Regions from separate parts of the Methylocaldum sp. RMAD-M genome, predicted to be linked through region 1. Evidence: predicted binding sites of a transcription regulator. Region 1 holds the regulator's gene; each other region holds the start of a gene.
The links. The regulator HrcA, encoded in region 1, represses chaperone genes, less so after heat shock. The targets are predictions, from matches to a motif close to TNTTAGCACTCNNNNNNNNNGAGTGCTAANA.
Positions count from the first base shown of each region.

Region 2: the regulator HrcA is predicted to act here: its motif matches at 1,220-1,250, upstream of groES (co-chaperone GroES).
Region 3: the regulator HrcA is predicted to act here: its motif matches at 1,382-1,412, upstream of groES (co-chaperone GroES).

Region 1 is NZ_JAFIBZ010000001.1:448,536-450,810, reverse strand. It holds gene JOD69_RS01955 (NAD(+) kinase) at 1-191, opposite strand, end outside; gene bfr (bacterioferritin) at 252-716, opposite strand; gene hrcA (heat-inducible transcriptional repressor HrcA) at 891-1,949, shown strand; gene grpE (nucleotide exchange factor GrpE) at 1,963-2,275, shown strand, end outside.
Region 2 is NZ_JAFIBZ010000002.1:278,432-280,706, forward strand. It holds gene groL (chaperonin GroEL) at 1-824, opposite strand, end outside; gene groES (co-chaperone GroES) at 867-1,157, opposite strand; gene JOD69_RS03395 (WYL domain-containing protein) at 1,342-2,275, shown strand, end outside.
Region 3 is NZ_JAFIBZ010000001.1:328,170-330,444, reverse strand. It holds gene JOD69_RS01500 (FAD-dependent oxidoreductase) at 1-1,227, shown strand, start outside; gene groES (co-chaperone GroES) at 1,463-1,753, shown strand; gene groL (chaperonin GroEL) at 1,796-2,275, shown strand, end outside.

The sequences.
Region 1 (2,275 bases):
CAGCACTGGCCTATTTCGGCAACGGTACACGTTTCCGGCGAAGAATCGGCTACGAAATGAGCGCAGTCCCGTTGCACCAAAACACGCAGGCATCTCCCGGTAAGATGTCCGTAAAGCGAGGAAAGGGTTTCGGCTATGCGTGGCGCATCGGGCTTCCCGATTAGGGCTACGTTCCGGAAAATGGATGGCATATGTTTCTGAAGCCGCGAGCGTCCCGCGTCACTGTAAATGGGGCTGACCGGTACCGCAGCTTACATCTGAGACTGCAAATAGTTCTGCAGGCCGATTTTCCGAATCAACTCCGCCTGCGTTTCAAGCCAGTCGACCTGCTCTTCCTCATCTTCGAGTATCTCTTCCAGAAGATCTCGGGAGACATAATCTCCGGCCTTTTCACAAAACTCGACCGCTTCGCGCAGCAAAGATACGCTTTGAAGTTCCAACTGAAGGTCGCAGCCGAGCATTTCCTCCGGATTTTCTCCGATCTTCAAATGCCCCAAATCCTGCAAGTTTGGCAATCCTTCAAGAAACAAAATACGCTCGATCAACTTGTCGGCACGCTTCATCTTACCGATAGATTCATCATATTCGTGCTTGTCGAGCTCGCCCAACCCCCAGTTCCTGTACATTCTCGCATGAAGAAAATACTGGTTAATGCCGATCAGTTCGTTGCCCAGCACGCGATTAAGATAATCGATAACCGTCGAGTCGCCTTGCATAATTCTCTCCTTGGATATGGAAGCGTTCGCCATGTGGTGACCTAAGATTTACACCTAATTAGACGCCGCTTTGCTCGATATGGTATGAGCTTCTTGACACATTATCTAGGGGTTGCTAACTTTTTAGCACTCGATGGTCTCGAGTGCTAAAACCCCCACCATTCGAGGATACCGGTGCCTAAATATCCCCAATTGAGCGAGCGAGCCCAACACTTGCTTAAAGTGCTGGTGGAGCGTTATATCGGCGAAGGCCAGCCGGTTGGTTCGCGGGCTTTAGCGCGCGACACCGGCTTGAATTTAAGCCCGGCGACGATCCGCAACATCATGGCGGATCTCGAAGACATAGGGCTGATCACATCGCCACATACGTCAGCGGGACGCATGCCGACGGTAACCGGCTACCGTTTTTTTGTTGATACCTTGCTGACCATCAAACCTTTGCAGCAAGACATCATCCGACAGCTCCGCCAGGACCTGAATACTCAGGAAGATCCCGACGATTTGCTCGAAGCCGCCTCTCGCGTCCTCTCGGAAGTAACCCATATGGCGGGCCTCGTGATGTTGCCGCGCAGGGAGATAGTCACCTTCAGACACATCGAATTTATCCCGCTGTCCGGTCAACGCTTGCTGGTCATCCTGGTCACTAACGAACAGGAAGTCCACAACAAGATCATTCACTCACCCCGTCAGTTCACGCCTGCCGATTTGCAAGCGGCAGCAAATTTCCTCAATTCAACCTATGCAGGCAAGGATCTAACTGCGATCCGCGAGAGTCTATTTAACGACTTGCAGGAAATGCGGAATCGTTTAAGCCAGGAAATTATTGATGCGGCTGAAATCGCGGATTTGGCACTTAAGGATAAAGGAAAACGTCGGAACCCGTTTGTGCTAACCGGCGAAATCAATCTGATGGATTTTGCCGATTTGGCCAATATGGAGCGGCTCCGTTCCTTATTCGAAACGTTTCATCAGAAGGAAGACTTAGTCCATCTACTAGACCGTTGCCTAGAAACCCCCGGCGTCAAGATCTTTATAGGCGAGGAATCCGGCTATCGTGCGCTGGATCAGTGCAGCCTGGTAACCGCCTCTTACTCTCTCAATGGCGAGGCGGTAGGCGTACTCGGCGTTATCGGCCCCACCCGCATGGCGTATGAGCGGGTCATTCCTTTGGTTGACATTACCGCGAAATTGTTGGGGGCCGCCTTGAATCAAAAATCGCTGACCCCATCTTAATTCTTAACCCATATTGGTAGAAATCGTCGACCTGTGTGCGTGCATAGGCACACGGGCTCATTATTTTTCGTTGAGGAGCAGTTATATGAGCAAAGACCAGGCTTCGCCCGAATCGGCGCCAAAGGCGCCAGATCAAGCGGAACAAGCCGCTTCTGTCGACACGGCAATCACAACGGAAGAAGGTGTTGTCGAACCAACGCCGATCGAGCAACTTGCACAGCAATTGACCGAAGCAACTCGCCGAGCGGAGGAGAATTGGGACAAATTCGTACGCACCCAGGCCGAGTTGGAGAATTTGCGCCGACGCTCGGAAAAAGAACTCCAGA
Region 2 (2,275 bases), on a different contig from region 1:
GCACAAACCTTGATGATGCCGCGCATGTTGTTGACGACCAAGGTCGCCAGCGCTTCGCCTTCGACATCTTCCGCGATGATCAGCAGCGGACGACCGGCTTTAGCGACGCCTTCGAGTACCGGCAGCATGTCGCGGATATTGGAAATCTTTTTCTCGCAGATGAGGATCAGCGGGTTTTCCAGCTCGGCGCTCATGCTCTGCTGATTGTTGATGAAGTACGGCGACAAATAGCCGCGGTCGAACTGCATACCTTCGACGACATCCAGGCTGTTTTCAAGGCCCGAACCTTCCTCGACCGTGATCACGCCTTCCTTGCCCACTTTGTCCATCGCTTCGGCAATGATCTTGCCGATGCTCTCGTCTGAGTTGGCGGAAATGGTGCCGACTTGAGCGATCGCGTTGCTGTCGGTGCAGGGAACGGACATTTCGTGGATGGCGTCGACGGCGGCGGTGACCGCCTTGTCGATGCCGCGTTTCAGATCCATCGGGTTCATGCCGGCGGCCACGGCCTTCAGGCCCTCGACCAGAATCGATTGCGCCAGAACGGTGGCGGTGGTGGTGCCGTCGCCCGCGACATCGGAAGTCTGAGACGCGACTTCCTTCACCATCTGAGCGCCCATGTTTTCGAACTTGTCGGAGAGCTCGATATCTTTCGCCACGGATACGCCGTCCTTGGTGACGGTCGGCGCGCCGAAACTCTTTTCGAGCACGACATTGCGGCCTTTCGGACCCAAGGTCACTTTCACCGCCTGTGCCAGAATATTGACCCCGCGAACCATGCGGATCCGCGCGTCATCACCGAATCTTACGTCTTTCGCTGCCATTACGATTTACCTTCGTTGGTTGATGTTGAATTCCGGGCGTGCTCAGTCTTCGAGCACAGCCATGATGTCGTCTTCGCGCATGACAAGGATATCCTCGCCATCGAGTTTCACCTCGGTGCCGGAATATTTGCCGAACAGCACCTTGTCGCCCGCTTTGACTTGCAGCGCGCGCACTTGCCCGTTATCCAGAGTTTTGCCGTTACCCACCGCAAGAACTTCACCGCGCATCGGTTTTTCCGCAGCCGTATCCGGAATCACGATTCCGCCCGGCGAAGTCCGCTCCTCTTCGAGGCGCCTCACGATAACACGGTCATTCAAAGGACGAATTTTCATCATACTCTCCTGTTCCTACTGATGATGTATTGACTGACGAGCGGTCGACCAGACCCTAGCTTTGTTAGCACTCGACTAAAACGAGTGCTAATCATAGCCGTCGAATATTTCATGTCAAGATCAACGCTCCCCCACCACATGTGAAAGAGTTGCGCGAATCCGCGTTTTTCCTGGGTTAAGATTCGTGCGCAACCAGCTTCGAGAAAAGAACATGGACCGCACCGAACGCTTCTACAAAATCGATCAACTGATCCGCGAGCGGGAAAACGTCTCTCAAAAGGCGTTCCTTGAAGAATTGGGTATATCGGCAGCCACTTTCAAGCGTGATATCGAATATATGCGCAATCGATTCAACGCGCCGATCGTTTGGGACCGAAAAACCCGCGGCTACCGCTTCGGGCCCCATAGCGGCGATGCGGCCTACGAATTGCCCGGCCTTTGGTTCAATGCCTCGGAAATCCATGCTCTCCTCACCATGCGCCAACTGCTCGCAGACCTTCAGCCCGGGCTGCTCGAACCGCATATCCAGCCGCTGCTCGCCCGCCTCAATGCCCTGCTCGGCGCCGGCGATCACGAGTGGCAGGAAGTCGAAAAACGGGTCCGGGTGTTCCATGTCGCACGGCGAACGGTGGATCTACAGCATTTCGAAGTGGTTGCGACGGCTCTGCTCAGACGCCGCCGGCTGCGAATTGTCCATTACAACCGCAGCACCGATGAAACATCCGAACGCACGGTGTCGCCGCAGCGCCTGATCCACTACCGCGAAAACTGGTATTTGGACGCCTGGTGCCATCTCCGTGAAGCGATCCGAAGTTTCGCCGTGGATGCGCTCCGCTCCGCATCGGCGCTGAACGAACCCGCCGTAGACATCCCGGACGAAGAGTTGGATCGAGAACTGGCATCCGGTTACGGCATCTTCTCCGGCGCCGAAATCCACTGGGCGGAATTGCGTTTTACGCCCGAACGCGCGCGCTGGGTCAGCCATGAAATCTGGCATCCCAAGCAAAAGACCCGGTTCGAGCCGGACGGCAGTTACACCCTCGAAATCCCCTACGCCGACGACCGCGAACTGATCATGGACATCCTCAAACACGGCGCGGACGTCGAAGTCCTCGCTC
Region 3 (2,275 bases), 120 kb from region 1:
ACCTCGCTTGTTGCGGCCATACCCAGAAGTTTGAGCGCCGCGACACCGCTCTCGAATCGAGTCGTCATCATCGGCGGAGGCTTCGCTGGCGCAACGGCCGCCAAATACCTCAAACATTGGGACAATACCATCGATGTCACCCTGGTTGAGCCCAACGCCACACACTACGCCTGTATTTTGTCCAACCTGGTCATCACCGGCGCCATCTCGATGAACCGGATCAACCTAAGCTACGACGGTTTAAGAAATCGAGGCGTCAAGATCGTCCAAGCCATGGCTGCCGCCATCGACCCGGTCGGTAGCAAGGTGGGTCTGTCGAATGGCGCCACACTAGACTACGAGCATCTGATCCTTGCGCCCGGCATCGACTTCATCAACCCGAATCCGGCCGGAGCCGAACGTCTGTACGACCCGAACCTGACGCCCCACGCCTGGAAAGCCGGGCCCCAGACTACCCTGCTCAAGAATCAATTGGCGGCCATGCCGGACGGTGGCGTGTTCGTCATGAACGTCCCCAAAGCGCCCTATCGCTGCCCACCCGGCCCATATGAGCGTGCATGTATCGTCGCCGCTTATCTGAAGCGCAAGAAGCGACGTTCGAAGATCATCGTGCTGGATGCGAACCCAGACATCGTGGCCGAGCCGCATACATTCGGCACGGCATTCAGCCAGACCTATGCAGGAACGCTCGAATACCACGCCAACGTAGGCATTACCCAAGTCAATTCATCGCTCAAGACAATAGACACCACGATCGGCGCGTTGTCGGCGGACGTGCTCAACATGATTCCCAACCAGAAAGCCGGACAGATCGTCTTCGACGCCGGCGTGGTCAACGATCCGACGGGCCGATGGGCGACGGTCGATCCGCTGACTTACGGTTCAACCGTCTACGAAAACATCTATGTGATCGGCGATTCTCAGGCAACGGCACAACCGAAGTCCGGCCACATGGCGAACTCCCAGGCCAAAGTTTGCGTCGACTCGATCATCCGCGCGTTCGTCGGCGAAACACCGGACCCGCAGCCGACGACCAATTCGGCCTGCTTCAGCCCCATCACCGAGACCGAAGCGTCGTGGTTGACTGCGGTTTACCAATACGATCCGACAACGCACAGCATGAAGCGCGTCGAGGATTCGTTCGGCGAAGCGGCGGAGCCGTCGTCGGAAAATTACGAGCACATGTTCCATTGGGCCGACAACATCTTCGCCGATTCGTTTAGGTAGGGCGGCGACCCGCTTTCCACAAGACCGGCCACGCGAGGCCATAAAACCGAAGGCCAGCCTAACGCTGGCCTTCATCTTTTCTGAAATGCTAGCTCGATTCGGTAATCAAAATTTCATATTGCGCCCCTTGAAAACTAAATCCGCATCGCTATATTGTTAGCAGCTCTCGACAGAGAGTGCTAACACTACAGTGTTTTTTTGAGGTTCAACCTTCTTCAAGGAGAAAACAGTCATCATGAAAATTCGTCCCTTGCATGACCGTATCGTCGTAAAACGCTGGGAAGAAGAAAAAACATCCCCGGGCGGAATCGTCATTCCCGACACCGCAAAGGAAAAGCCGATCAAAGGCGAAGTGGTTGCTGTAGGAAACGGAAAAGCCCTGGATAACGGTCAAGTGCGCGCACTGGATGTAAAAGTCGGTGACAAAGTCTTGTTCGGCAAGTATGCCGGTACCGAAGTCAAAATCGACGGCACCGAATATCTGATGCTGCGCGAAGACGACATCATGGGCGTATTCGAAGCCTGATCCACGACCTAACGTTCAGACTGATTTTGGAGGAATTAACTGATGGCAGCTAAAGAAGTCCGTTTTTCCGATGATGCCCGTCAGCGCATGCTGGCCGGGGTTAACGTTCTGGCCGACGCCGTGAAGCAGACCCTGGGCCCGAAAGGCCGCAACGTCGTGCTGGAAAAGAGCTTCGGCGCACCGACCGTCACCAAAGACGGCGTTTCGGTCGCAAAAGAGATCGAACTGAAAGACAAGTTCGAGAACATGGGCGCTCAGATGGTGAAGGAAGTCGCCTCGAAGACGTCCGACGTCGCCGGCGACGGCACCACCACGGCAACCGTCCTGGCTCAGGCCATTGTCCGCGAAGGCTTGAAATCCGTAGCGGCGGGTGCAAACCCGATGGATATCAAACGCGGCATCGATCAGGCGGTCGGCGTGGTCATCGAAGAGCTGAAGAAACTCTCCAAGCCCTGCACCGACAGTAAAGCCATCGCCCAGGTCGGCACCATCTCCGCCAACTCCGACGAGAGCATCGGCAAA